DNA from 2 places in the Massilia sp. UYP32 genome. Region 2 is predicted to be linked to the other one. Evidence: riboswitches for the same ligand, from Rfam matches in the RefSeq annotation. Region 2 holds a riboswitch; the other holds the start of a gene.
The links. A riboswitch is a leader RNA that binds a small molecule or an ion and turns the genes downstream of it on or off. The one in region 2 is predicted to bind thiamine pyrophosphate.

Region 1 (14,836 bases), on a different contig from region 2:
CTGATCCCGAAGCTGCTGCGCGACCTGGCCGACGACGAGGTCTCGACCGGAGACCTGGCGCGCCAGGTCGAGCAGGACCTGGTGCTGGTGGCCGAGGTGATCCGCGAGGCCAACAGCGCCTATTACCGGCCGCTGCAGGCGGTGAAGTCGCTCGACGCCGCTCTCATGATGATCGGCCAGAACGGCCTGCGCATGCTGCTGGCCCGGATCGCCTTCCGGCCCCTGATCAGGATGGCCGACCAGGGCTTCGCGCGCCACGCCGCGCCGCTGGTCTGGAACCAGTCCGAGAAATGCGCGCTGGCCTCGAGCCTGATGGCGCCGGGCCTGGGCGCCGGCGTGTTCGAAGCCTACCTGGCCGGCCTGATGCAGAACCTGGGGCTGGTGGTGGCCTTCCGCCTGGCCGAGCGGGCGGTCGAAAATGGCAAGATTCCCGGTTCCAGCGACTTCGGCCGGCGCCTGTTCGACGTCAGCCGCAGCCTGTCGTCGACCATCGCCGCCCACTGGGAATTTCCGCCCGACGTGGTGGAAGGCATCGCCGGCGTCGGCCAGCCGGATGCCTCGCCGCTGGCGCGCACGCTCGAACGCGGCGACCGGATCGCCAAGCTGCGGCTGCTGCTCGACGCCCGCGTGGTGCTGGAGGACGATGCGCTCGTGACCGAAGGCCTGGACAGTTTCGAGCGCCGCTGCCTGGGCAAGCTGACCGATTTGCCGGGCTGACCGCGGTATTGCGTCACCTTTTTTCGCGAGGAGACCGCCATGAACATGAATGCCGAACACCTGGCCGAGCTGCACGAGGCCAAGCGCCTGCTGGAGACCCCCGGCCTGGCCGCGCGCATCAGCAACCTGGTCGGCTCGCCGATCGAAGCGGCCATCGAGCGCCTGCCGGCGCCGTGGCAAAAGCGGGTGGGCGAGGCCACCGAGCATGCGCTGCAGTATGCGATGACGGGAGCGCTGTCCACGCTGCCCGACGGCGGCAAGGAGGCATCGTACCCGCGCCTGCACAAGTTCGCGGCGAGCGTGTCGGGCGGGGTGGCCGGCGTGTTCGGCCTTCCGGGCCTCCTGGTCGACCTGCCGCTGTCCACCGTCATCATGCTGCGCTCGATCGCCGAGATCGCGCGCGCCAATGGCGAACGTCCGCAAGATGCCGAAACCCGGCTGGAATGCCTGCGCGTGCTGGCCATGGGCGGACCGGGCGGCGCTGACGATGCCGCCGATTCGGGCTATTTCGCGATGCGCATCGCGCTGGCGCGGGCGGTGAGCGACGCCGCCCAGGCGCTGGCGGCCAGGTCGGCCAACGCCGCCACGACGCCGGCCCTGCTGCGCCTGATCGCCACGGTGGCGGCGCGCTTCCAGGTGCACGTCACGCAAAAAGGCGCCGCGATGCTGGTGCCGGCCCTGGGCGCGGTGGGCGGCGCGACCATCAACCTGCTGTTCGTCGACCATTTCCAGAACATGAGCCGCGGGCATTTCGCGGTGCGGCGGCTGGAGCGCCTGTATGGCGAGGGGATGGTGCGACGACAATACGAAGCGATCGTGCTGGCCGACGAGACGACGGGATTGCTCATGTAGAGCAAATCCTGTTGCGGCCGGTCTCCTTGGCTGTGTACAGCATCGCATCCGCCCGCAGGAACAGCGCGTTCTCGCTGCGGTGCTCGGGGAACGCGGCCAGGCCGCCGCTGAACGAAAAATGCCGCGCCTCGCCCGGCGCCACCTGGAACCCGACCGCGCCGAAGGCCTGGCGCAGCGCGTCGAGCCGGCGCCACGCCGCGTCGAGCGCGCAGTCCCAGAACACGACCACGAATTCCTCGCCGCCGAAGCGCGCCAGCAGGTCGCGCTCGCCCATTCGCGGCGCCAGGCACAGGCACAGGCGCTTGATGACGATGTCGCCGAAGTGGTGGCCCCAGGTGTCGTTGATGGTCTTGAACTTGTCGATGTCGATCACGCCGAAGGCGAGCGGCTTGCCCTCGAGCGTGGCTTGCCGGATCAGGTCTTGCGTCTTGCGCTGCAGGCCCACCTTGTTCAGGAGGCCCGTGGCGCGGTCCTTGCCGATCAGGTCCTTGCTGACGCGGATCCTGGCGGCGCGGCTGGCCAGCTGCGCTTCGACCAGGCCGCCGCTGGCCTGCAGGACGGTGTCGAAGCCGTCGCCGAGCGCGCGCCGCGCCAGCGCATCGTCGGGGCGGCGCTGGAGCAGCACGATCTCGCGCACCGGATCGGCCTCGATGTTCTTCTTCATGACCCGCGCCAGCGCGTCCAGGCGCCGGTACTCGTCATCGAGAATCACGACCAGGTCGGGCTGCAGCTCCTTGACGCGCAGGTGCAGCGTGGTCGCGTCCGGGTGATGGACCACCTCGACCCGCTGCGCCAGCAGCGCCGCCGTATCCAGGTCGCCCGGCGCGCCGAGGTAAACGAGCGACACCGGGTCGCCGCGTCCGGTGCGGGCCAACAGGTTGAACAGCCTGTCGACCAGGACGTCGTTGGCGATCGGCTTTTCGGCATAGGCCAGGCAGTTGCTGTCCACCAGGCGTTGCTGGAGCAGGAAGCGGCTGCCCTGGCGGCTCGACTGCAGGTAGACGTATTCATGGCCGGGCGGCAGGCGTTCGAGCAGCTCGCCCAGCATCAGGGTCTTGCGGCTGTCGTGCAGGTCGGCCTGCATATTGTGCAGGGCGTCGAGGTCGATCACGAACAGGCTGGCGCCGTGGTCGGCCGCGACGGCGGCGGTGAATTCGGCCACTTCGCTGAAAAAACGGATGTCAAAATCGTATTTGTGCGCGTGCAGCAGCAGTTCGGCGCGGTTGTCCTTGATGAAGAAGTTCTGGGAGAGGAAGAGGACCTGGTGTCGGTACAAGGGGGCCTCGGTGCGCATGTCAACCTGCCTTCTTTCTGCATGATGTGACATCTTGCCACGCCAATATGACGTGATGTTGACGCCGCCGGGACGACCGTCAATACCCCAGAAAATCGCACGGGCATCACCCAACGGGGCTATACTCGCGCATTGCTTTTTTCACCTCGAGGACTTGTCTTGTTCAAATCGATCGTCCTGCCCGTCGCCCTCCTGGGCGCGGCGAGCGCCGCCTTCGCAGACGAAGGCCAGTGGCAACCGCACCAGCTGCCGCAACTGAAATCCGAACTGAAACGCATCGGCATCACCATGCCTGCCGAGAAGCTGGCCGACCTGGGCAAGCATCCGATGAGCGCGATCGTCTCGCTGGGCGGCTGCTCGGCGTCCTTCGTGTCGCCCGACGGCCTGGTGGTGACCAACCACCACTGCGCCTATGGCGCCATCCAGCGCAATTCGAGCGCCGAGAAGAACTACATCGTCGACGGCTTCCTGGCCAGGAACCGCGCCGACGAACTGCCGGGCGGCCCGAACACGCTGGTGTACGTGACCGAGAAGGTCGAGAACGTGACCGGGCGCGTGCTCCAGGGCCTGAATCCGTCCATGTCGGGCCGCGAGCGCCATGCGCTGGTCGAGTCGCGCATCAAGGCCCTGGTGGCCGAATGCGAAACCGACAAATCGACGCGCTGCTCGGTGCCTGCCTTCCACCGCGGCCTGGAGTACTACCGCATCAAGCAGCTGATGATCCGCGACGTGCGCCTGGTGTACGCGCCGTCCGACCGCATCGGCAACTACGGCGGCGACATCGACAACTACGAGTGGCCGCGCCACGTCGGCGACTACGCCTTCTACCGCGCCTACGTCGGCAAGGACGGCCGTCCGGCCGACCCGTCGCCCGACAACGTGCCCTACAAGTCGAAGGACTTCCTGGTCGTCTCGGCCGAGGGCCTGAAGAACGGCGATCCTATCCTGCTGGCCGGCTATCCTGGCCGTACCAGCCGCTACAAGCTGCCGAGCGAGATCCGCTTCGCGCGCGACGTCGACCTGCCGGCCAAGGCCGCGGGCATCACCGCCGACCTGTCGGTGATCGCCGCCGCGACCCAGGGCAATCCGTCCTGGACCGTGCGCTATGCGAGCGTCGACAAGGGCCTGAACAATGTGCTCAAGAAGACCAGGGGCCTGCTCGACGGCTTCGCGCGCAAGGACATCGCCGCCATCAAGGACGTGCAGGATGCCGAGTTCCGCGCCTGGCAGAAGGCGCATGCCGACGGCAACGCCGGCCTGCTGTCCGAACTGGACGCGGTGATCGCCCAGGACATGGCGCTGCAGCGCCAGGAAGCCGCCTGGCTCGAAGCCACCCACAGCGACCTGCTCAAGAGCGCGCGTACCCTGTACCGCCTGGCGCTGGAGCGCGGCAAGCCGGACGCCGAGCGCGAAAGCGGCTACCAGGAACGCGACCTCGGCTTCATCAAGGCGCGCCTGACCCGCCTGGAGCAGTCGTTCGTGCCGAGCGTCGACCAGGCGCGCTACGCCGCCGCCCTCGCGCGCTACGCCGGCATCGACGCCAAGGTCCGTCCGCAAGGCGTGGACGCGCTGCTGCCGGCGCAGGATGCGCTCACTGGCATGTACAAGGCCAGCGAGTTGTCGGATACCGCCAAGCGCCTGGCCTGGATCGGCAAGGACGTCGAGGCCTTCCGCAAGTCGGACGATCCTTTTATTCAGCTGGCGGTGCGCCTGCACGACGCCGGCATGGCGCTGGAAGAGCGCCGCAACGAGATCGACGGCAACCTCGAACGCGTGATCCCGCAATACATGGCGGCCGTGATCGCATGGAAGAAATCGCAGGGCAAACCGGTCTACCCGGACGCCAACTCGACCTTGCGCGTGACCTACGGCACCGTGTCGCCGTTCTCGCCGCGCGACGGCCTGGTCAAGGGCCCGTTCACCACGGTCGAAGGCATCCTGGAAAAGGAGACCGGCAAGGATCCGTTCATCGTGCCGGCCCCGCTCAAGGAAGCGATCCAGGCCAAGCGCTATGGCGTGTTCAAGGATGCGGCGCTGGGAACGGTGCCGGTCAACTTCCTGTCGAGCGCCGACACCACGGGCGGCAACTCCGGTTCGGCCGTGATGAACAAGAACGGCGAACTGATCGGCCTGAACTTCGATTCGACCTATGAATCGATCACCAAGGACTGGTACTTCGACACCGCCATCACGCGCGCGATCCACGTCGACATCCGCTACATGCTGTGGGTGATGAAGGAAGTCGACCACGCCGACAACCTGCTCAAGGAAATGACGATCAAGTATCCGAAGAAGTAATTCGGACGTTGCCCATCGGTGCACTTGCGCGCCGAGTTGCACCATGCACGTCGTTCCCGCGGAGGCGGGAACCCAAGTTCTGCGCGCGCCGTCGGGCTGCACGCAGCCTTGGGTCCCCGCCTGCGCGGGGACGACGGCTTTTCCGCCAACAAGAATGAACGAACCCCTCGTCATCGCCGGTCTCGCGACCTCGCCGCTGGAATTGATCTCCTTCCTGCTGGCGGTCACCACCGTCGTGCTCAACATCCGCCAGAAGCACTGGGCCTGGCTGTTCTCGATCGCCTCATCCGCAACCTATGCGGTGGTGTTCTACGACGCGCGCCTGTACGGCGACATGGGGCTGCAATTCGTGTTCATCGCGGCCTCGGTCTGGGGCTGGTACCAGTGGCTGCACGGCGCTGCCGGAGTTAGTACGGCGCCGCTGCTCCCTACCTTCCTGAAACCGGGCGGCCGCGCCTGGTCGCTGGCGGCCTGGCTGGCGGGCTTCGTGCTCTTGTCGACCTTCCTCGACAACTTCACCGACACCGACGTGCCGCACGCGGACGGCTTCCTGACCGCCGGCAGCCTGGTCGGCCAGCTGCTGCTGGCGAAGAAGAAGGTCGAGAACTGGCATGTATGGATCGCGGTCGATATCCTGTACGTCGGCCTCTACCTGTACAAGGGCCTGGTGCTGACCGCCGTGCTGTACGGCGTGTTCGTGCTGCTGGCGATCGCCGGCCTGCGCACCTGGGCTGCCTTGGCGCGGGAGCGCGCATGAGTGTCGAGGCAGCTCGCATCGCCATCCTCGGCGCCGAGTCGTCCGGCAAGTCGACCTTGTCCGAGGCCCTGGCGCGCCACTACGGCACGCTGTGGGTGCCCGAATACCTGCGCGAATTCGTCGATGCGCAGGGCAGGGTGCCGCACGAGGAGGATCAGTATGGCATCGCGCTGACCCAGCGTGCGCGCGAGGATGCCGCGGCGGCCGAGGCAAGCCGCTTGCTGTTTTGCGACACCACGCCCCTGATGACGGCGCTGTACAGCCGCGTATACTGGGGCAGGGTGGATGCGCAGCTGGCGGCGCTCGACGCGCGCCACGACTACGCCTGGACCTTCGTCACCGCGCCCGACACCCCGTGGGAGCCGGACGGCCTGCAGCGCGAATCGGAAGAGGTGCGCCAGATGGTGCACCGGATGCTGGTGGAGACGCTGGCCGCGCGCGGGATCGCCTACACCTTGCTGGCAGGCGACCTGCCGCATCGCATGCGGCAGGTCGAAGGGCTGCTCGGCAAGCCTGAAGGTTAGCCCTTCGGCAGGCTGGCCGCCAGGTCGAGCCACGACTGCGGCTGCGGCTTGCCGCGCTCGCGCACCCCGAAGAAGGTCACCACCAGCTCGCCCTGGTCGTCGAAGAACTCGACCGAGGTGACGCCGGCCCGGCGCACCACGTAGCCGCTCCTGAACGCGCTGTCGCGCAGGTGCAGGTTGAAGTCCGGATCGAGCACGTTGAACCAGCCTTCGGCCGCCATCACCTTGTTCACCTTGCCGCCGTAGATCTGGGTCAGTGCGCCATTGCCGAGGAAGGCCATGATCGCGACCCCGTTCTTCGCCGCATCCCCGAGCAGCTTGCGCACCGCCTGCGGCGCCACTTTCTGCACCACGCCGCCCGGGGCCAGGCGCAGCGCCTGTTCGCGCGTCAGGCCGAATTCCGACACGATGCGGTTGAACTGGTGGACGTCGGTCATCTCTTGCCAGGCGGTCTGGAATTCCTTGACGTCGACCGCATTGTCGGGTTTTTCGGCGGGCTTTGGCACGACGGGCGCCACATCCAGTTGGGCGTTCTGGCTCGGATGGCGGAAGTCGGCCACCAGCTTGTCGAAGACCGGTATATTGGCGTCGTCGCGCAGGTAGAGCTTGTGCACGGCGTTGCCGCTGGCGTCGAAGAACTGCAGACTGCGGTTGATGGCGCCGTCGCGGCCGGGCTGGGTCACGGCGAAGGCGTACTTCCATTTGGCGAACTGGAAACGCAGGTCGATCGGGCCGCCGAGGTAGCCGCCGGCGATGTTCAGGTTGCGCGCTTCGCGCTCGGCCTCGTCGGCGCTGCCTTTCTCGGCCTGTTTCGGGATGCGCATGGCCACGCCGGTGGTCTCGATCACGCCGTTCTCGTTGCGCGTGAGCGCCATCACCTTGCCGAGGTCGAGGGCGCGGCGCATGATCTCGCGCGGCGCATGGTCGCTTTCCTTCAGGCGCACCACGGTGCTGCCAATGCCGGTGGCGAGCAGCTCGGCTTCGGATACCTTCAATTGGCGCGCGGCGTCGCGCGTCTGCAGGCGCGGCTCCTTGGCCTTCAGTTCGGCCCACTGCTGCGCCAGTTGCGGGGCGGCTTGCGCCGGGACCAATGCCAGGGCTATGGCGGCGGCCAGGAAGTGGCGGGTGAGTTTCATGAATGTGTTCTCCTTGTTCGTTCAATAGACCAGCTTGAAGGTGACGGCCGCATGGCGCCCGGGGCGCGCCTGGCGTTCGATGTCGGCCGCGGTGATGGCCGCGGTGATGGCCGTGGTGGCGGCCGGCAGGCTGCGCGACGAGGCGTAGTCCCAGTACTTCTTGTCGGCCAGGTTGTAGACGCCGGCGGTGATCGATGCGTGCGCGTTGATGTTCCAGTATCCGGTCAGGTCCAGCACGGTGCTTGACGGGACCGCAAAGAAGGTCGTGTTCACGCCGCCAATCACGTCGCGTTCGGCCTGCTTGGCGCGGGTATGGACCGCGGCGAAGGCAATGCCGCCGCGCTGGGCGGGGTCAATCCAGGCCGCGATCAGGCTGGTCTTTTTCGGCAGGGTCGAGGCCAGCTCGCTTTCCAGTCCGGTGCGGCTGTTCTTCGCCTTGCTGCGCTGGACGCCGCTGGCCAGGGTCAGCTTGCCGCCCTTGAAAGATGGATTCCACTGGCCCAGGTCGGCGTCGAGCGTGAGCTCGCCGCCCCAGGTGCGCGCGCTGCCGATGTTTTCGGGTCGGAACAGGCCGAAGGTGATGTTCGGATAGTTGACCGGATCGGCCGGCTGCGAGGCGTATTCGATCAGGTTCTTGTAGCGGGTGTGGAACAGGGCCGCATGCAGGCGCAGGCCGCGCGCGACCTGACCTTTGAGGCCCAGCTCGAAGGCGTTGCTGGTTTCCTTGTCCAGGTTCGGATTGCCGATCACCGCGTAGGCGTTGCCGACTGCCGTGTAGCTGAGCGAATCGTAGGTGCCGGTGCGTTCGGCGGCGGTCGGCAGGCGGGTGCCGCGGCTGTATTGCAGGTAGGTTTCCAGGTTCGGCGCCAGTTGCGCGGTGAGGCCCAGGCTCGGCGTGAGGTAGCTGTCGGTTTCCTTTGTCAGCTCGCGGCTCGCGTTGGGAATGCCGATCGCGTAGTTGTCCGTGCTGTTCGGCTCGAGTTCGCGCCAGTTGTAGCGCAGGCCGGGCGTGATGCTGGCCCAGGACGACAGGGCGACGTCGGCGCGCGCGAAGGCGGAGAAGCGCAGCGACCGCATGTCGGCCATGCGGTTCTTGTTGGTCACCTGCTGGGCGCCGCTGTTGACGACGGTGCGGTCTTCGCGCCATGGACGCGCGGTGTCGGTCTGCTCGACATTGATGCCATAGGCCAGGTCGTGGCTGCCCAGCCGCTTGCTGGCGTTGCTGGCGAAGCCCACGCTGCGGTTGTCGAAGCTGGTCGCGATATGGCGCAGCACCGGCTGGCCGCCCGTGATGTAGCGGGCCGTCGTGATGTCTTCGACTTCGCTGTCCTGGATGTAGAGACGGCTCTCGAGCGTATCGAACCATGCGCCGGCGCCTGGAACAGGTGGTCGATGCCGAAGCGGTCGCGCCGGGTGCGCCCGGCCTGGGTCGCGCCTTCAGGGTAGAGGGCGCCCTGCTTGTTGTCGTATTCGCGGTCGTGCTCGGCGCGAAAGGCGTCGATCGTCGCCGTGAAGCGGTGACCGGTCCATGGCGTCCAGGACAGCTTGGCCAGCAGGGCGTCCGAATCCCAGTCGTCCGGATTGAGCGGCGCGCTGCCCGTCGAGCCGAGTTCCTTGCCGTCGCGGTGGACCAGCACCGCCAGCGCCTTGAGTGCGCCGGACTGCGCGGCGCCGGTCAGCGCGTGCATGCGCATGTCGTTGGCGCGGTTCGATCCGAACTTGTACTCGGCATAGGTGGGGCGGGCTTCGCTGACGTAGTCCTCCGGCGCCTTGGTGACGAAGGAGACGTTGCCGCCCAGGCCCTGGGCCCCGGCGCCGGCCGGCGCGGTGCCGGACTGGATGGTCACCGAGCGAAGGGTCTCGGGATCGACGTAGTCGCGGCCGACGCCGAAGCCGTTCAGGGTCGAGGCATCGGGTTTCGGCGCGGCCTCGGGCAGCTCGATGCCGTCCAGGTCCAGGCCCACCCGGTTGCCCTCGACGCCGCGGATGTTGAAGCCGGTATTGCCTGCGCCGTCCCAGACGTTGCCGCTGCCGCTGGCGGCGCCCGGCACGCTGACCAGCGGCGCGTAGCGCGCCATGTTCTGCATGTCGGTCACGCCCTGGCGGGTGAGGGCGGCGGCATCGAGCACGGTCACGGTGCCGGCCTTGTCGAGGCGCTGGCCGGTGATGACGATGGGGTCGAGCGGGGTGGGTGCATCGGGCGCGGCGGGGGCATCGAAGGCGCTCGCCTGGGTGGCGAGGGCGCAGGCGAAGGTGGTGGCAAACAGCGCGGGAAGTCGTCGCAGGCCGGGAAGGGTTGCTGCCATGGTGGTCCAGTCAAGAGGGGTTGCACATGCGCCGCCCGGCATGCGTGCGCAGGCAGGCGTGCTTGGGCAGGCCCATCAATGAGAATGATTCTCATTTGCGATGTATACTAAATGATAATCATTATCATTTGCAACAAGATTGCTCGACTTTTTGACAGCGTTTTTTGACCTGGCGCACAGAGCGCCGATATGAGGCGAGGTTCGATGTCGTTACGAACAATAAATCTTTACCTCCTCATGACTATTTGTTTCTAGAAGGCATTACAATCATCGGATTTCGAACGTACGGCGGGGCGCTATGAAAAACTGGATAGGACGCTTTTTGGGCGGTTCAGAGAAAGAGACACAAGCCGCGGCAAGCGCCGGCGCGACCGCGACGATCGAAAACGACGAGGACATGGCGAACGACGTCCACGCCACCTTCTATCGCTGGCTCACCGCTTCCAGCGGCTTCAACGCCAGGCCCGACCAGGAAGCGCAGATCCTGGACGAAGTGCGTTCGCTGGCGGCCGATCCGGTCTGCGCGTCCGGCCTGGTGCCGCGCGTCCCCGAGCTGGTGTCGCAACTGCTCACCGCGCTGTCCGACGAAAACATCTCGACCAGCGCGCTGTCGGCCCAGGTCGGGCGCGACCTGGTGCTGGTGGCCGAAGTGATCCGCGAAGCCAACAGCGCCTATTACCGGCCGGTGACGCCGATCGAGACCCTGGAGGGCGCGGTGACCATGCTCGGCCTGAACGGCTTGCGCATGCTGCTCGCGCGCATCGCGTTCCGGCCGCTGGTGCGGGTCAAGGTGCAGGGCGTGGCGCGCCAGGTGGCGCCCAATGTGTGGAAGCATTCCGAACGCTGCGCGTTCGCCGCCAGCGTGATGGCGCCGGGCCTGTCGGCCGGCGTGTTCGAATCCTACCTGGCCGGCCTGATGCAGAACCTGGGTCTGCAGGTCGCGTTCCAGGTGGCCGACCGCATCTGCGAAGGCAGGGTGCCCGGCTCCAGCGAATTCGGCGTCGAACTGTTCGCGGCCAGCCGCCAGCTGTCGTCGGTGATCGCCAACCACTGGGACTTCCCGCCCGAAGTGGTGGAGGCGATCGAACAGGCCGGCGAAGCGGATGGTTCGCACCTGGCGCAGGCGCTGGCCCAGGGCGACCGCATCGCCAAGCTGCGCCTGCTGCTCGATGCCGAGGTGATCGAGGAGGATGATGAACTCATCACCCGCGGCCTGAACGGCTTCCAGCGGCGTTGCCTGGGCAAGCTGGTGGATTTGTCGGATTGATGCATGACGCCTGCCACGGCGCGCGTGGCAGGCGAAGCGGCGGGATGGTCAGAAATCGATCTGCGCCGACAGCCTGAACGTGCGCGGCGCCCCCGGCAGCAGGTAGCCACCCAGCGACTGCGTCACGTCCCGCCAGTAGAACTTGTCGAAGGCATTGTCCACCCGCGCGCGAACGATCGTGTTCAGCCCACCCGCGCGCAGCAGGTAGGACGCGCCGAACCCCGCCACGTGGTAGCCCGGCACCTTCATTCGGTTGGCCGGATCGAACACCTTGTTGCCCGAGTACTGCCACTGGGCGTCGAGCTTCAGCCCCGCCACCTGCGGCACCGCATACTCGATCCAGGCGGTGGTGCGCAGCTCCGGCACATTGGTCACGCGCTTGCCTTCGGTCGACGCGTCGCCCGTGTCCTTCTGGTCGGTGTCGAGCGCCATCAGCGACAGGCTGTAGTTCAGGTTCTGGGTGGCGCGGCCCATCGCCGACAGCTCGACGCCGCGGTGGGTCTGCTCGCCGGCGCGCACGAAGGTGTTGGCGGCGTTCGTGTATTCCAGCCCCTGGCGGATCTCGAACAGCGCGCCCGACAGCGCCAGCTGCTCATTGACGTTGCGCTTGACGCCGAACTCCAGCTGCTTCGAGCGGCTCGGCGGCAGGGCGGTGTTCTGGTTGGTGGTTTCCATCGGCGCGATGCCGCCATACTGCAGGCCATGGCTGATCGAGCCATACACGCGCCAGTCGCGCGCCGGCGCGTACACCAGCGCCACGTTCGGCAGCGCGAACGAATCCTTCGTGTGCACCCAGCCGCCTTCGATTTCTTCCAGCGCGTCGAGCTTGAGCTTCACGTAGCGCACGCCGGCGTGCAAGGTCAATTGCGGCGACAAGGTCAGCACGTCCTGCACGAACAGCGAGCGCTCTTCTGTGGCGCGGCGCTCCATCACGGGGCCGGTCACGCGGTCGCCCGATACCGGCGGCACGACGCTCGGGTTCCAGATATTGCTGGAGCCGACGTAGTCGTAGACGTATTCGCCGAAGCTGTCATGGCGTTCGGCATACGAGCCGCCGATGGTGAGGGAGTGGCGCACCGCGCCGGTGTCGAAGCGGCCCTGCAGCATCGCCTGCAGGCCCCACGGCGTCTTGCGCTCGCCGGTGCTCTGGAAGTCGTACACGTCGTAGTCGCCGTTCGAGCAGTAGCCCGGATAGTAGCCGTCGCCCTCGTTGCTGCAGCCATACGGGAAGGCGGTGAAGTCGTCGCGCTTGAACCAGTGCTTGTTGGCGCTCACGGTGGCGTTCCACGCGTCGCTGAGGCGGTACTCGAAGCGCAGGCCGAGATTGCTGCTGTCGGTGTCGACCGGCCTGGTCCACGGCTGGTCGTTGAGCAGGGTCTTGGGCGAGACGCCGGTCGGCAGGACTTCGTCGCGGATCAGCTGGTAGCCCGGCGCCGTGACCTGCGACTTGTGCTGGTGGTCGAGGTCGATCTGGAACAGCGCGTCCGGCGTGATCTGCCAGTCGAAGGCGGCCGACACGAACTGGCGCTCGCCGTCGGCGCCGCGCACGTAGGATTTCAGGTCTTCGGCTGCGGCGTTGATGCGATAGCCGAAGCGGCGGTCCGCGAAGCGGCCGCCCAGGTCGACTGCGCCGTACACGGTGCCGCGCTCGCGCACCTCTACCGTGGCCTGGCGCAGCGGGGCGCTGGTCGGGCGCTTGGTGACGAAGTTGATCATCCCGCCCGGCGCCGCGACGCCGGCCTGCAGGCCGGCCAGGCCGCGCAAGACTTCGATGCGTTCCTTGTTCTCGAGCGGGATTTGCGTGTCGCCCGAGATCGCGATCATGTCCTTGCGGTAGCTGGTGGCGTTGTCGAGCGCGAAGCCGCGGATCGAGAACTGCTCGGCGTAGCCGATCGCATTGTAGGCGTCGCCGATCGAGGCGTCGTAGCGCGCGGCGTCGGTGGCGCTGCGGATCGACAGGTCCTGCATCTGGCCCTGGCTGATCGAAGAGATCGAAGCCGGGGAATCGAGCAGCTGCACGTCGGAGAAGCCGCCGACGCTGGCGCGATCGAGCGCGATCCACTTGCTGCCGGTGACGACGACCGACGATATGGCCGACTGCGCAGCGTCCTGCGCGGCGGCTTGGGACGACAGGGAGAACGCCTGCACGATGGCGCAGGCGAGGATGGTGTGCTTCGAGGTGAATGTCATGGTTTGCTCTTTTTCGCGCGCAGCGTGGCGCGCCGCTTTTATCAAAGCCGGAGCCAACGTGGGGGAAGGGCAAACGAATGGGGATGCTGCTTTGCGCTTTCCTTCGCTGGCATTATCCAGATCAGGTACGAAGGGTATCTCTCACCCGGAACAGCGTTCCAGGACCCCTAGCGAATCGCGAGTGTATCACGGCCCGCGCGGCCGTGGTGAATCTGTCAACCTGTTCGAGCGGCGCCGCTCAGGCTTTCGCGGTCGACGGCGCCTCGGCCGCCGCGGGCTCGCTGACGGCCGGCGTCGCCATATGGCGCAGCAGCACGGCGCGGGCCGCGTCGCCGATGGCGCGCCAGTGTTCGCGCCGCTGCGCCGCGCGCTTGCGGTGCTTCGATGGCATGTCCTGCAGCGGCTTGAGGTAGAACGGCAGCGGGACCACGAAGCTGCGCGCGTCCAGCTCAAAGCCGCCCAGGATGCGCCAGAAGCCGTCGTAGGCGTTCTCGAAAGCCTTGTCTTGCGCCGCCTCGTAGGCCACGTGGGCGCTGCCGCGCACCGCGACCACCCGGTCGAAGCCGAGCGCCTGCGCCGCGCCCTGCAGGGCGGCAAAGCAGAAGAAGCTCGGCGAATTGTTGGGGAACACGCGCTCGAAGGCCTCGAAGGCGCCGCCGGCATCGCGCCACAGGCCGGCGTTGCGGGTGACGAAGGGAACGATCGGCAGGTCGACGCCCACCACCGCGCCCTCGACCCAGGTCCAGGACAGGCGGTGCAGCACCGTGCCGTCGACGATCAGGGACAGCGTCAGCTCGCCTTGCGGGTCGATGCGCGGCGCATGCTCGAGCCGCATGATGAAGTTGCCTTCGTCACCCTCTTGCTCGCCCCGGTGCTGCCACAGGACCAGGCCGCCGTGGTGCGCGGCGTGCCGGTAGGCACTGTTGAAGGTGGCCTCTTCGAAGCGGTAGTGGGCCAGCACGCAGCGCATGCGCTCGCGCACTTTCATGCCGCGCGCGAGATAGTCGCGACCGCTCACCTGGCGGAACAGGTCGTCGGCGGGGGCGTTTTCGAGGCGGCGCACCAGCTTGAGGCGGGACAGGGACTGGTGCTCGCGCCAGTAGCGCAGCGCATGCCAGCGTTGGGTGAGACGAGCGAAGATCATCGAGCGCTCCATTCGGCGTAAAGGGACGTTGCGTTGCCGGGCTGCGCGCGATGGCTGGCCACGCTCGGCAAGAGCAAGAAATAATTCCGTTTTGCAATTATCTGCCGAATTGCTAACTCGTGCCCGGACGAAGTGCAAACAGTGCTTGGGAACCAAGGCGGGCGTGATCTGTCATGGGACTCTCTCTGGACGTGTTAACTTATGGTTGTTTTTAGGCATGCACGACAAGACTACCATGTTTGCCGCGCGTTACGCTTCTTCATTCATCATCGATAATGCGCCGAAACCAATCAGCAATGGAGGAAGCAGCTGGCGTGTGAGTGCCGTTCTACACAGCTACGCACGGCGTTG
Region 2 (14,836 bases):
GCGCTTGATGCCGATCCAGGCCGGCATTGGCACCATCGCCAACGCCGTGCTGGCCGGCCTGATCGACGGTCCGTTCAAGGGCCTGACCATGTACTCCGAGGTGCTGCAGGATTCGACCTTCGACCTGTTCGACGCCGGCAAGCTCGATTTCGCCTCGGGTTCGTCGATCACGCTGTCCGAGGGAAAGGGACGGCAGGTGTTCGCCGAGCTGGAAAAGTACAAGGACCGCCTGGTGCTGCGTCCGCAGGAAGTGAGCAACCATCCGGAAGTCATCCGCCGCCTGGGACTCATCGCCATCAACACGGCGCTCGAGTTCGACATCTACGGCAATATCAACTCGACCCACGTGGGCGGCACCCACATGATGAACGGCATCGGCGGCTCGGGCGACTTCGCGCGCAACGCCTATCTGTCGGTGTTCGCGACCAAGTCGGTGGCCAAGGGCGGCAAGATCTCGAGCATCGTGCCGATGGTCTCGCACGTCGACCACACCGAGCACGACGTCGATATCGTGGTGACCGAAGTCGGCCTGGCCGACCTGCGCGGCCTGGCCCCGCGCGAACGCGCCCAGCGCATCATCGACCACTGCGTGGCCGAGCCGTACAAGCAGATGCTGCGCGACTACGTCGAAGAAGCGAATGCGCGCGGCGGCCACACGCCGCACGTGCTGGAAAAGGCGTATTCGTGGCACGTGCGGTACCGCGAAACCGGTTCGATGCTGCCGGTTGCGGATTAACTTGCCGTCGGCACGGGCCTGGCGAGTCCTTTCGCGCGCGCGTCCCTGATCAGGGCGCGCACCGTCTTGTCGGCGGCCTTGCTCTCGCGTTCCATCTCCTTGCCCAGCTCGCCCATGCGCTTGCCCAGCCTTTCCATCGGCTGGTTGGCGATTTCCATCTGGCGGCTGATGTCTTCCATCGAGGCGCGCTGCTGGCGCGCCTGCGGACCGTTGTAGGCTTCGCCGATGCGCTCGCCGGCGTCGGACATGCGCTTGCCGGTCTCGGCCATCTTCTGCTGGATGATGCGGCGCTCCGCATCGTCGCGCGCCGCCGCCATTTGCCGGCTCAGCAGGTCCATGTGCTTGCTCAGCGCCTGCATGCCGTCGTCGACTTCGCGCATGTCGCGCTCGCTCGGCAGGTTCGCCGGCTTGGCTGCGGCGCGCTCCATGTCACGGCCCAGCGCTTCCATCTTCTTGCCGTGCTTTTCCATTTCCTTGCCGTGGACCTTCATCATCTCGCCGAGACGGTCGAGCGGCGCCCAGGCGGCGCGCGCCCGCTTGACCGTGTCCGGATCCTGGATCACGTAGCCACGCCCATCCGCGCGGAACCAGATGAATTCGCCCTGGATGGCGCGCTGGGCCGCGCGCACCTCGTCCCAGTCGTCGCTGCTGCCGCTGATGTCGAAACTGCCCGACGTCTCGCGTACCAGGGCGTAGGGCTCGTCCGCCGCCGCCACGCGCACCACGCGCGGCTTGCCGTCGGCCGCCGCCTGGGTCGGCATGGCGAACGCCGCCAGGGTAGCGAGGCCGAGGAGTGGAAGCGCCAGCTTCCAGTGGGGCGATGCGGTGCGTGACATGGGCTAGTCTCCAGTGGTGGGCCGGGCGCGGCCGGCGATGAAAACACTGTAGACAAGACGGCATGCGCCGCCCAGCGCGCTGCGACAGACGGTCGAAATCGCGGAACAGGCGGTGGAACAGGCGCCGAAGCCGCCGCCAGAACGACGACGCGGCCCGAAGGCCGCGCTGGAACGGTGCATATGCGGCAGGCCGGGCGGCCCGCCGGGATAATTAATACACCACGACCGAACGGATCGACTCGCCCGACTTCATCAGGTCGAAGCCTTCGTTGATGCGGTCGAGCGGCAGGTGGTGGGTGATCAGGTCGTCGATATTGATCTTGTTTTCCATATACCAGTCGACGATCTTCGGCACGTCGGTACGGCCGCGTGCGCCGCCGAAGGCCGAACCTTTCCATTCGCGGCCGGTCACCAGCTGGAACGGACGGGTGGAAATCTCCTGGCCGGCCGCCGCCACGCCGATGATGATCGACTGGCCCCAACCCTTGTGGCAGCACTCGAGCGCCTGGCGCATGGTGTTGACGTTGCCCACGCACTCGAAGCTGTAGTCGGCGCCGCCGTCGGTCAGCTGGATGATGCTGTCGACGACGTTCTCGACCTTGGTCGGGTTGATGAAATGGGTCATGCCGAACTTGCGCGCCATGGCTTCGCGTTCCGGGTTCAGGTCGACGCCGATGATCTTGTCGGCGCCCACCATCCTGGCCGCCTGGATCACGTTCAGGCCGATGCCGCCCAGGCCGAACACGACCACGTTGGCGCCCGCTTCGACCTTGGCGGTGAAGATCACGGCGCCGATGCCGGTGGTGACGCCGCAACCGATGTAGCAGATCTTGTCGAATGGCGCGTCATTACGCACCTTGGCCAGGGCGATTTCGGGAACCACGATGTAGTTCGAGAAGGTCGAGGTGCCCATGTAGTGGTAGATCGGCTGGCCGTCCAGCGAAAAACGGGACGTCGCATCGGGCATCAGGCCGCGGCCCTGCGTCGAGCGGATCGCCTGGCACAGGTTGGTCTTCTGCGACAGGCAGAATTTGCACTGGCGGCATTCCGGCGTGTACAGCGGAATCACGTGATCGTCGCGGCGCAAACTCGTCACGCCGGGACCGACGTCGACCACCACGCCGGCGCCTTCATGGCCCAGGATGGCCGGGAAGATGCCTTCGGGATCGGCGCCCGACAGCGTGTAGTAGTCGGTGTGGCAGATGCCGGTGGCCTTGACCTCGACCAGCACCTCGCCGGCCTTCGGACCTTCGAGTTCGACCTCTTCGATCGTGAGCGGGTGGCCCGCCTTCCATGCAATTGCTGCCTTCGTTTTCATGTCGTATTCCCGTTGCTTGAAGAAAAACCGCGCGTCCATGAGCGCGCCGCAAAGGTGACATGATAACAAGCTTGTGAAATCACGTCCGGCCGCGGCCCCGCAATCGTTCGCCGATGGCGCCATGCAACCCGTTGAGGGTTTCCTCGGCGGCCAGGATCTGCTCGGCCACCTCGCCCATCTTGCGCCGCTGCGAGCGCGCCTCGTCGCGCAGCACGTCGAAGGCCAGGTGGCGGTCGATGTGAAAGCGCGCCATCAGCACGCCGACCGCGATGCTGGTCTCGCGTCCCGCCGCCAGCGCCGAGGTCAGGCTTTCCTCGCTGCGGCGCAGGCGCCGGATGTCGTCGCCGCGCGCCAGCGCCGCGGCGAATGCCGGCAACAGCTGCGCGCCGTCGACCGGCTTGACCAGGTAACCGACCGCGCCGGCATCGGCGGCGGCGCGCGCCGTCGCCGCATCGTCGCTGGCGGACAGGAACATGAAGGGGATGGTCGTCTCTTCGCGCAGCAGGCGCGCCAGCGCCAGGCCCGACATGCCGGGCATCTCGATGTCGAGCAGGACCAGGGCGATCCCGTCCGCGTGCTCCTCGATCGTGCGCAGGGCCTCGGCCGCGGTGCCGGCGTCGAGGGTATCGTGGCCGGCGTGCTGCAGCACTTCGGCCAGGTATTCGCGCAGCAGCGCATCGTCGTCGACGATCAGTACCAGGCGGCGCGCTGGTGGTTGTGGGTTCATGCTTCCTCCTGTCTATACATGGGACGTCAGCGCCGCTGACGTGCTGGAGCATGAAAAAAATATAGCACGCAAGATTGTGAACGCGCCAGTTGGAAACGACACAATGTCAGATTCATGGAATGGCTGGCGCCGATGAATTTCTTGGGATACCATCGTTCCCTGCACCTTTGCAGGGCCAAATGGAGAACACCATGCCCGATTCCGCGAAGGTGCGCGCCGCGCATCTCGACGCCACGCCCGCGATCCCGCGACCGGCACTTCTTGCGCTCGACCTGTCACTCGCCTTCCCCGCCGCCTTGCGGCCAGCGGTCGCCGCGCTGACCGACAGCGCGGGCTGGCGCCCCGAAATACGCCACTATACCTATCACGTCATGCTCGGCGGCGACACACTGACGATTCCTTTGCGACTCTACGTTGACCGCGGCCTGCTGTGGGACGATGCCGGCCGCGACGCCACCGGACGCGGCATAGCATGGTGCCTCGGCACTCGCCACCACGACGGCCATGTGCGCGAAGCATGCCTGACGCGGCTGCTGGCGGCGCCGCAAGGCTGGATGGCGCCCTTCATCGTGCATCTGGTGGGCGAATACGTAGACGAGATCGTGCAGCGGATCGAGGCGGCGCTGCCGGACCTCGCGCCCGACATGCGGGCCGCCCTCGCCGCCTTCGTGCGCGAAAATCCGCGCTATCTGGACACGATCGAGCGCCGCACCGTCAGCTACCGGCCCTACCTTTGCCCTGCGTCGGAGAGCTATCCGGGCAAGCGCGTCATGGCCTGCCTGCGCGCGCTGGGCCGGGAAGCGTGAGCCGCATGCGCTGCTCCATCAGGTCCGAGCCCGGCCGCAAGGGCTCGCGCACGCCGGCCTCGACGAAACCGGCGCGCTCGTAGAGGCGCAGGGCGTCGGCATTGGTGCAGGTGACGCCCAGTTGCATCGCCTGCGCGCCGCGCTCCGTGGCCCAGCGCACCGCGTCATCCAGCAAGGCGCCGGCCACGCCCCGTCCGCGCGCCTCGGGAGCAACCCACATCTGGAACAGGTTGACGATGGTTGCGTCGTCGCCGTCCTCCTTGGCCCAGGCCAGGCCGACCAGGGCGCCATCCATCTCGGCGGCCAGCGCGCGGTCGATGCCGGACGTGGTCGAGCGCGCCAGGCGCGCGGCCCAGGTCTCGGGCGCCAGCGCTTCCTCGGCGGCCAGGGTGCTGCCGAAGGCGTCCGGCGCGTCGGCGAGCGCGCGCAGGCGGATCGCGCGGTAGGCCTGCCATTCGTCGGCCACGAATGGCCTGATGGAGAATGCAGAGCGGGTCATGACGAACTCTCGTTTATTCCAGGAAACCGATTTTAGCAGGCCGCATCCGGCTCATTGCCGAGCGCCCCTAACGAACGACAATTGGTACATTGAAGCTTCTAACCAGGGAGAGACTTCATGTCCGAACTGAACAAGAGCATCCTGCAACAGGCGAATGCGGCGGTGACCCGCGGCGACAACGAAGGATTCCTGGCGTTCTGCACCGACGACCTCGTCTGGTCGACGGTCGGCGGCGAAACCCTGCGCGGCAAGGAAGCAGTGCGCGCCTGGATGGTGGATGGCTATGCCGAGCCGCCCAAGTTCACCGTGCGCGAACTGGTCGCGGAAGGCGACCTCGTGGTCGCTTTGGGCGACATCGAATCGAAGGACGAGCAAGGCAACACGGTGCAAAATGCCTATAGCGACGTCTGGCGTTTCCGGGATGGCAAGATGGCCGAATTGCGCGCCTTCGTGGTGCCGTTCAAGGAGTGAGACGGGTCTAATCCCTCTCCCAATCCTCCATGCGGCGCTTGCGCGCCCTTCCGACCGCGATCCGGTTACGCGTGGTAAACGCAATCAACCGCGCCACCACCACCGCCAGGTACATCAGCCCGACCAGCATCTCGACGCTGGCCAGCGCCCGCGCATGCACGGTCAGCGGGATCACGTCGCCGATGCCGGTGCTCGACAGCAGCGCGAAGCTCAGGTAGTTCAATTCGGTCCAGGTGCGCGGCGCGCCGGAGTTGACGGCAGCAGCGAAGCTGCCGGGATGGAGTTCCTGCACCAGGATGTACATGTGGGTGAAGCCCCATGCGAGCAGGGTGAAGGTGGCGCCGGCCGCGAACAGCTCGTCGGTGGTGGCCAGCTCGTCGTCCATCATATAGGCGATCAGGCTGCCCGCCGCATAGAAATAGAACAGCGCCTCGAGCCCCGACGACCAGGCCAGCAGTTCGCGCAGCCCGAACAGGATCTGCGCCAGCAGCAGCGCGATGATCGGCAGCGCCAGCGCCAGGCTGACCCGCACCTCGCCCGGCGTGCGCCGCACCATGCGGATGGTGAAGGCCAGCACCACGATGCCGAAGGCATTGAAGGCCACCTGGCCGGCCGGCGTGCCCTCGATGAAGGGATAGGCCAGCATGCCGATCAGCTGGACCAGCAACAGGATGGCGGACGGGTGGCGGCGGGTGTGGACGAACAGGAGCAAGGGGCGCATGGATGGACGACGGTGATCGCGATGCGCCCATTGTAGGTTCAGGCGGGCGGAAACAGCGCGCCGAATGCGCGCGCCGCCGCGCCGGGATCGCGCGAACCATAGACGCTCGTGATCGCCGCCACCAGGTCGATCCCGCGCGTCACCAGCGGCGCCGCATTGCTCGGTGTCATGCCGCCGATGACGACGATCGGCAGGCTGAACTCGGCGCGCGCCTGGTCCAGCAGCTCGGGTGGCGTGACAAAAGTGTACTTCTTGACCGGCGACGGATAGAAGCCGCCGAAGGCGACGTAGCTGGCGCCGGCTTCGACTGCCGCGCGCGCCAGGGCCAGCTCGCCGTAGCACGAGGCGCCGACGATCTTGTCCTTCCCCAGCAGCGCGCGCGCCTCCTGAACGCCGTCATCGGTATGGCCCAGGTGCACGCCGTCGGCGTCGATCGCCTGGCACAGGTCGAGGTGGTCGTTGATGACGAGCGGCCGGCCGTGACGGCGGCACAGCGCGAGCAGCGCCGCTGCCTGCTCCTTGCGCAGGTCGGGACCGGCTTCCTTGTGGCGGTACTGAACCAGCGCGGCGCCGGCGCCAAGGGCAGCGTCGGTCGCGGCGATCAGTTTTTCCGTATCGTCCCAGTTCGGGGTAACGAGGTACAAGCCGCGCATGGCGGACTCCTTTCAGCTTGTCGATTGCAACAGGCGGCGCGGGATGCGCTGCCCTAGCGCCAGCGCATACGACTGCGCCAGCGCATGGTGGGTATAGGTCTGGGCCGTGTCGAGCGCCGCCTCCATGCGCTCGCCCAGCGCCAGCCGCGCCGCCAGCGCCGCGGCCAGGGTGCAGCCGCTGCCGTGGTAGCCGTGCGGCAGGCGCGGCCAGTGCCAGGCGCGTCGCTCGACGCCGTCGACCAGCCAGCGGTTGACGACGGTGTCGCCTGCGGCGTGGCCGCCGGTCACCAGCACCTGCGCGCCGTGGATCTCGCCCAGTGCTTCGTGTTCGGGCAGGTTGGGCAGCACGATCGTCGCCAGCGCCAGCAGTTCGCGCAGCGCTTTGATAGCGTCGCCCTGCCCCAGCGCATCGCCATGGCCGCTGGCCAGCACCGGATCGAGCACCACCGGCAAGGTGGGCCGGCGCGCGCGCAAAGTCCGGATGACGTCCGCGATCGCCGCCGCATTGGCGGCGTTGCCGGGGATGCCGAGCTTGACCGCCCCGATCTCGAAGGCGGCCAGAAGCGGCGCCGCCTGGCGCGCGATCCATTCGGCATCCACCGGGCTCGCCGCATGGACCCGGTTATTGTCCTGCGCCGTGATGGCGGTGGCCACGGGCAGCGGGTGCGCACCCTGCGCCGAAATCGCCAGGATGTCGGCGGCCAGGCCGGCGCCGCCGCCGGGATCGAGCCCGGCGAACACCAGCACGCAGGCCGTCATCCGGTGATCTTTCCTTCGACGGGCGACGAGGGCGAGGCGGCGAAACGCTTCGGCATGCGGCCGGCAAGATAGGCATCGCGCCCCGCCATCACCGCATGCTTCATGGCGCGCGCCATGCGCACCGGGTCGCCCGCGGCGGCGATCGCGGTGTTCATCAACACGCCGTCGCAACCCAGTTCCATCGCGATCGCGGCGTCCGACGCCGTGCCGACGCCGGCGTCGACCAGCACCGGCACCGTGGCCTGCTCGATGATCAGGGACAGGTTCCATGGGTTGAGGATGCCCATGCCCGAGCCGATCAGGGAGGCCAGCGGCATCACCGCCACGCAGCCGATCTCCTGCAGGATGCGCGCCTGGATCGGGTCGTCGCTGCAGTAGACCATGACGTCGAATCCATCCTTCACCAGGGCCTCGGCCGCGACCAGGGTCTCGGGCATATGCGGGAACAGCGTCTTCTGGTCGCCCAGCACCTCGAGCTTGACCAGCTTGTGCCCTCCCAGCAGCTCGCGCGCCATCTGCAAGGTGTAGATCGCATCCTTGGCGGTGTAGCAGCCAGCCGTATTCGGCAGGATGGTGAACTCGTTCGGCGGCAGCACGTCCAGCAGGCTCGGCGCGCTCGGGTCCTGGCCGATGTTCACGCGGCGGATCGCCACCGTGATGATCTCGGCGCCGGCGGCCAGCGTGGCTTCGCGGGTCTGCTCCAGGTCGCGGTACTTGCCGCTGCCGACCAGCAGGCGCGATTGGTAGGCGCGGCCGGCAATCGTCAGCACGTCCTGTTTGATGTCGTTCATTGCATTCATGTCTCGTCTCCTGTCAGCCGCCACCGATGGCGCGCACGATATCGACCCGGTCCTGCTCATGCAGGCGCCGGTGCAGCCACTGCTGGCGCGGCACCACCTCGCGGTTGACCGCCAGCGCCATCCCCTGTCCGCTCAGGCCCAGCTGTTCCAGCAGGCCGAACAGGGTTTGCCCCGGCGGCACCTGGCACGGCGCGCCGTTGACTTCGATCGGCGTCATTCACACCTCCCGGTACAGCTGGGCGCCGTTCTTCACGAACTCGATCGCCTTTTCCTGCATGCCCTGGGCCAGCGCTGTCTCCCCTTGCACGCCCTTGGCGGCGGCATATTCGCGCACTTCCTGGGTGATCTTCATCGAGCAGAAATGCGGGCCGCACATCGAGCAGAAGTGGGCCACCTTGGCCGAATCCTTCGGCAGGGTCTCGTCGTGGAATTCGCGCGCCTTGTCCGGATCGAGCCCCAGGTTGAACTGGTCTTCCCAGCGGAACTCGAAGCGCGCTTTCGACAGCGCGTTGTCGCGCAGTTGGGCTCCCGGATGGCCCTTGGCCAGGTCGGCCGCGTGCGCGGCGATCTTGTAAGTGATGATGCCGTCCTTGACGTCGTTCTTGTCGGGCAGGCCCAGGTGCTCCTTGGGCGTCACGTAGCACAGCATGGCGGTGCCGTACCAGCCGATATTGGCGGCGCCGATGCCCGAGGTGATGTGGTCGTAGCCTGGCGCGATGTCGGTGGTGAGCGGTCCCAGCGTGTAGAACGGCGCCTCGTGGCACTGCTCCAGCTGCAGGTCCATGTTTTCCTTGATCAGGTGCAGCGGCACGTGGCCGGGGCCCTCGATGATGGTCTGCACGTCGTGCTTCCAGGCGATCTGGGTCAGCTCGCCCAGCGTCTTGAGTTCGGCCAGCTGGGCTTCGTCGTTGGCGTCGTAGATCGAGCCGGGACGCAGACCGTCGCCCAGGCTGAACGAGACGTCATACGCCTTCATGATGTCGCAGATGTCCTCGAAGTGCGTGTACAGGAAGGATTCGCGGTGGTGGGCCAGGCACCACTTGGCCATGATCGAGCCGCCGCGCGAGACGATCCCCGTCAGGCGGTTGGCCGTCATTGGCACGTAGCGCAGCAGCACGCCGGCATGGATGGTGAAGTAATCGACGCCCTGCTCGGCCTGTTCGATCAGGGTGTCGCGGAAGATTTCCCAGCTCAGCTCCTCGGCCTTGCCATTGACCTTTTCCAGCGCCTGGTAGATCGGCACCGTGCCGATCGGCACCGGGCTGTTACGGAGGATCCATTCGCGCGTCTCGTGGATGTGCTTGCCGGTCGACAGGTCCATCACCGTGTCGGCGCCCCAGCGGATGGCCCAGGTCATCTTTTCCACTTCCTCGCCGATCGACGAGGTGACGGCCGAGTTGCCGATATTGGCGTTGACCTTCACCAGGAAGTTGCGGCCGATGATCATCGGCTCCAGCTCCGGGTGGTTGATGTTGGCGGGGATGACGGCGCGGCCGCGCGCCACTTCCGAGCGCACGAATTCCGGCGTGATCTCGTGCGGGATGCTGGCGCCGAAGGACTGGCCCGGATGCTGGCGGCCGAGCAGCGCCGCCACCCGCTGGCCCATCGGCCCCGAGGATTCCAGCGAGGCGATGTATTCCTTGCGCTGCATGTTTTCGCGCAGGGCGATGAATTCCATCTCCGGGGTGATGATTCCCTGGCGCGCGTAATGCATCTGGCTGACGTTGGAACCGCTCTTCGCGCGGCGCGGCGCGCGCTGCAGGTTGAAGCGCAGCGCGGCCAGTTGCGGATCGTTCAGCCGCGCCTGGCCGTAGTGCGAGGTGGGGCCGTCCAGCTGCTCGGTGTCGCCCCGTTCGGCGATCCATGCCTGGCGCATGGGCGCCAGGCCGCTGCGGATGTCGATCGCCGCGCCCGGCTCGGTGTACGGGCCGGAGGTGTCATAGACGAACAGGGGCGGATTCGGCTCGCCGCCGAAGCTGTCGGGCGTGGGCGACTGGCTGATTTCGCGCATCGGCACGCGGATGTCGGGCCGGCTGCCTTCGATATAGACCTTGCGCGAATTGGGTAGCGGATTGATTGCGGCGTGGTCCACCGTGGCGGTGGCGGCGTCGAATATCCGGGATGACTTCAGAGGTGCGTTCATGTGGCTCCCTTGCTTGCGGAGCCAGCAAAGGAGGTGCCGGGTGAGGCAAGGCGGACGCGGGTGTGCGCACGCTTGCATCGATTCGGCTGCTTCCCTTCGCTGGCATTATCCAGATCAGGTTCGGAGGGTATTTCTCACCCACGCGCCGTTGTGGCGACGCATAGGACCCCTAGCGTTTGCCGTCAGGGCGCATGAGCGCCCGGACAGCCAGCCGATTATAGCCCAATCGATTTTCGATGGGCGGAAAATGAATGTGGTTTTATCACAGCATCGGCGGCTCCTGTTCCAGCGCATGCAGCTGCAGCTCGCCGTTCACGGAACGCACCTCGACGAACGGTGTGCGCGCCGGCGCAATGGCTTGCGCGACCGGCGGCCCGCCGTCGACCGACACTTCGAGCTGCACGCTGTCGGCCGCGGTGTGGACGTCGACCGCGTCCGCACGCGAGATCGTCCAGTCGGTGCTGACGCCGGACCGCTGGTACACCTGCTTGCCGTCGACCCGCACGCTCACGGTATTGTTCTGGAAGCCTTCGCCCAGCCTCACGCGTAATGTCATGACCTTCTTCTGCTATTGAAGATGTGAACAAATTTGCCCAACGTCCTCTTCCTGCCCCGAGCCGTCTTGCTAACCGTTCTCGTATCTGACAGGCGTTACTTTCCCGCCTCCCGCCAGACATGAGCTGGCGGCAGTGTCTGACATTGCCGCCAGACTCGCCACGGGTAGCGCCGTTCTCGCCATGAGGCACGGTGGCGAACCGTTGCAATTCCACGACTTGCAACCGACGTGATGCGTTGTTTGCTCATGACCGTCACCAGCAATCATCGAGAAGCAGAACTGGACAGTAAACTACCTATCTGCGGCACTTGGTTTTCGTGACGCGGACGAGTTGTCTCGATAGTGCACCGTCCAACCAGCGTACGTCGTTCAGACAGCGCAGGCAGGACGAGAGTTCCGCTCCCCGGTGGTGTGCATTGACGGCATTCCGGTGAAACGCTGATGCCTTTCCCTGGGCTTTCAGGCTTATCCTTCCTTCATGCCAAGTCGCTGCCGGGAATGTCGCGTGCGATTCGCCCAGGCCGCCAGAGTTCGTTGCGATCAGATATCCGCTCGGAGGACATCAGACAATCTTCGTAATCGAGCAGCACCAGCAGCGATGTGGCCGCGCATGCCCCCCGTTGCACGATGCCGCCGGGATAGGCTGGCGATGCAAGGTGACCTATAATGGTTCTTTCGCAAAAAATTTCACCTACCACCACATCATGGAATTAGCCAAGTCTTTCGAGCCAGCCGATATTGAACAGTTCTGGCGCGCCGAGTGGGAAAAGCGCGGTTATTTCGCCGCCACCATGGACGAGGGCAAGCCGTCCTTCAGCATCCAGCTGCCGCCGCCGAACGTGACCGGCACCCTGCACATGGGCCACGCGTTCAACCAGACCGTCATGGACGGCCTGACCCGCTACTACCGCATGCGCGGCTATAACACCGCCTGGGTGCCGGGCACCGACCACGCCGGCATCGCGACCCAGATCGTGGTCGAGCGCCAGCTCGACGCCCAGAAGATCTCGCGCCACGACCTCGGCCGCGACGCGTTCCTGGAAAAGGTCTGGGAGTGGAAGGAAAAGTCGGGCAACACCATCACCGGCCAGATGCGCCGCCTGGGCGCCTCGGCCGACTGGCAGCGCGAATACTTCACGATGGACGACGTGCGCTCGAAGTCGGTGGTCGAAGTCTTCGTGCGCCTGTACGAGCAGGGCCTGATCTACCGCGGCAAGCGCCTGGTCAACTGGGACCCGGTGCTGGGCACGGCCGTGTCCGACCTCGAAGTCGATTCGCAGGAAGAAGACGGCTCGATGTGGTACATCCAGTACCCATTGGCCGACGGCAGCGGCCACCTGACGGTCGCCACCACCCGTCCCGAGACGATGCTGGGCGACGTCGCGGTCGCGGTCGACCCGACCGATGAACGGTATACGAGCCTCGTGGGCAAACTGATCAAGCTGCCGCTCACCGGCCGCGAGATCCCGATCATCGCCGACAGCTACGTCGACAAGGAATTCGGCACCGGCTGCGTCAAGATCACCCCGGCCCACGACTTCAACGACTACGCGGTCGGCCAGCGCGCGAACCTAGCGCCGATCAACATCTTCACGCTCGACGCGAAGATCAACGAGAACGCGCCGGAACAGTATCGCGGCCTGGACCGCTTCGCCGCGCGCAAGCAGATCGTCGCCGACCTGGAAGCGCTCGGCCTGATGGAACAGATCAAGCCGCACAAGCTGATGGTCCCGCGCGGCGACCGCACCAACGTCGTGATCGAGCCGATGCTGACCGACCAGTGGTTCGTCGCCATGACCAAGCCGGCGCCGGAAGGCACCTTCAATCCGGGCAAGTCGATCACCGAAGTGGCGCTGGAAAAAGTCGCCAGCGGCGAGATCAAGTTCGTGCCCGAGAACTGGAGCACCACCTACAACCAGTGGCTGGGCAATATCCAGGACTGGTGCATCTCGCGCCAGTTGTGGTGGGGCCACCGCATCCCGGCCTGGTTCGCCGAAGACGGCTCCATCATCGTCGCGCGCAATGAAGAAGAAGCCCAGGCCAAGGCCGCCGCGCAAGGCATCACCGGCGCATTGCGCCGTGACGACGACGTGCTCGACACCTGGTTCTCGTCGGCGCTGGTGCCCTTCTCGACCATGGGCTGGCCGGAGGAAACGCCGGACATGAAGATGTTCCTGCCGTCGTCGGTGCTGGTCACCGGCTTCGACATCATCTTCTTCTGGGTGGCGCGCATGGTCATGATGACCGCCCACTTCACCGGCAAGGTGCCGTTCGAGACCGTGTACGTGCACGGCCTCGTGCGCGACTCGCAGGGCCAGAAGATGTCGAAGTCGAAGGGCAATACGCTCGACCCGATCGACCTGATTGATGGGATAGATCTCGATAGCCTGGTCGCCAAGCGCACCACCGGCCTGATGGACCCGCGCGCGGCCGAGAAGATTGCCAAGGCGACCCGCAAGGAGTTCCCGGAAGGGATCCCGGCCTTCGGCACCGACGCCGTGCGCTTCACCATGGCGAGCTACGCTTCGCTGGGCCGCAACATCAACTTCGACCTGGGCCGCGCCGAGGGTTATCGCAACTTCTGCAACAAGCTGTGGAACGCGACCCGCTTCGTGATGATGAACACCGAAGGCAAGGACTGCGGCGCCCCGGCTGCCGAGGACCTGTCTCCGGCCGACCGCTGGATCATCTCGCTGATGAACCGCGTCGAGCTCGACGTCGCGAAAGGTTTCGCCGACTACCGCTTCGACAATATCGCCAGCAGCATCTACAAGTTCGTGTGGGACGAGTACTGCGATTGGTACCTCGAAGTCGCCAAGGTGCGCGTCCAGCAGGGCACGGAAGCGCAGCAGCGCGCCACCCGCCACACCCTGCTGCGCGTGCTGGAAGTGATCCTGCGCCTGGCGCATCCGATCATCCCGTTCGTGACCGAAGCCCTGTGGCAGAGCATCGCGCCGCTGGCCGGCAAATCCGGCGAGACCATCATGCTGCAGCCGTATCCGCTGGCCGACACCTCGCTGATCGACGAGGACGCCGAAGCGTGGATGGAGCAGTTCAAGGCGCTGACCGACGCCACCCGCAACCTGCGCGGCGAGATGTCGCTGTCGCCGTCGGTGCGCGTGCCGCTGATCGTCGAGCCGGGCAACGAGGAAGACCGCGCCAGGATGGCGGTGTTCGCGCCGTACATCCAGCTGCTGGGCAAGCTCGCCGAAGTGCAGATCGTGGACGCGCTGCCGGAATCGCCGGCCGCGGTGTCGATCGTCGGCACCACCAAGCTGATGCTGAAGGTCGAGATCGACGTCGCCGCCGAACGCGAGCGCCTGTCGAAGGAGATCGCGCGCGTCTCCGGCGAGATCGCCAAGGCCGAGGGCAAGCTGTCGAACGAGAGCTTCGTTGCGCGCGCGCCGGCCGCCGTGGTGGCGCAAGAGAAGGAGCGCGTGGCGAACTTCTCGGCCACCTTGGCCAAGATGCAGGAGCAGTTGGCGAAGCTGCCGGCGGCTTGACCGGACTTGCACCCGGTTCAAACGCGGCTTCGGCCGCGTTTTTTGTTGGGGGACGGCGTGGCGGCGTTATCGTAACGCGAAGCGCAAGCCGTAATTGTCCAGCGTCCCCGGCAGCTGCGCCGGGTCCAGTCGACCTTGCGGCAGCAGCCGCAAGGTTTTCCCGTCCGCGCCCGCATCGATCAAGGCCCCCAGCATCACGCTGGTCAGCATCAGCACCAGATTGCGCGCCGGGCACGTCACCGGTCCGCTGCTGAACGGAATCAAGGGCCAATCGCGATCCTGCGCATCCCTCACCTTATCGTCCTTCA

Region 1: linked by a shared signal. The riboswitch ahead of ABIB42_RS04605 (TonB-dependent receptor) and the one ahead of thiC (phosphomethylpyrimidine synthase ThiC) in region 2 are both predicted to bind thiamine pyrophosphate.

Annotation. Positions count from the first base shown of each region.
Region 1 covers NZ_JBNDIK010000004.1:119,499-134,334, forward strand. The annotation lists gene ABIB42_RS04555 (HDOD domain-containing protein) at 1-717, shown strand, start outside; gene ABIB42_RS04560 (EcsC family protein) at 757-1,569, shown strand; gene ABIB42_RS04565 (GGDEF domain-containing protein) at 1,562-2,863, opposite strand; gene ABIB42_RS04570 (S46 family peptidase) at 3,023-5,161, shown strand; gene pnuC (nicotinamide riboside transporter PnuC) at 5,316-5,918, shown strand; gene ABIB42_RS04580 (AAA family ATPase) at 5,915-6,442, shown strand; gene ABIB42_RS04585 (hemin-degrading factor) at 6,439-7,578, opposite strand; gene ABIB42_RS04590 (TonB-dependent receptor domain-containing protein) at 7,600-8,913, opposite strand; partial or broken gene ABIB42_RS04595 (TonB-dependent receptor plug domain-containing protein) at 9,429-9,926, opposite strand; gene ABIB42_RS04600 (HDOD domain-containing protein) at 10,282-11,151, shown strand; gene ABIB42_RS04605 (TonB-dependent receptor) at 11,200-13,341, opposite strand; TPP riboswitch at 13,423-13,520, opposite strand; gene ABIB42_RS04610 (DUF535 family protein) at 13,580-14,485, opposite strand.
Region 2 covers NZ_JBNDIK010000007.1:128,159-142,994, reverse strand. The annotation lists gene ABIB42_RS07520 (acetyl-CoA hydrolase/transferase family protein) at 1-736, shown strand, start outside; gene ABIB42_RS07515 (hypothetical protein) at 733-1,572, opposite strand; gene ABIB42_RS07510 (S-(hydroxymethyl)glutathione dehydrogenase/class III alcohol dehydrogenase) at 1,784-2,890, opposite strand; gene ABIB42_RS07505 (ANTAR domain-containing response regulator) at 2,970-3,617, opposite strand; gene ABIB42_RS07500 (hypothetical protein) at 3,809-4,423, shown strand; gene ABIB42_RS07495 (GNAT family N-acetyltransferase) at 4,386-4,922, opposite strand; gene ABIB42_RS07490 (nuclear transport factor 2 family protein) at 5,040-5,393, shown strand; gene ABIB42_RS07485 (ion channel) at 5,401-6,114, opposite strand; gene thiE (thiamine phosphate synthase) at 6,153-6,767, opposite strand; gene ABIB42_RS07475 (hydroxymethylpyrimidine/phosphomethylpyrimidine kinase) at 6,780-7,526, opposite strand; gene ABIB42_RS07470 (thiazole synthase) at 7,523-8,326, opposite strand; gene thiS (sulfur carrier protein ThiS) at 8,340-8,543, opposite strand; gene thiC (phosphomethylpyrimidine synthase ThiC) at 8,544-10,469, opposite strand; TPP riboswitch at 10,544-10,650, opposite strand; gene ABIB42_RS07455 (hypothetical protein) at 10,732-11,025, opposite strand; gene ABIB42_RS07450 (valine--tRNA ligase) at 11,730-14,528, shown strand; gene ABIB42_RS07445 (cytochrome P450) at 14,595-14,836, opposite strand, start outside.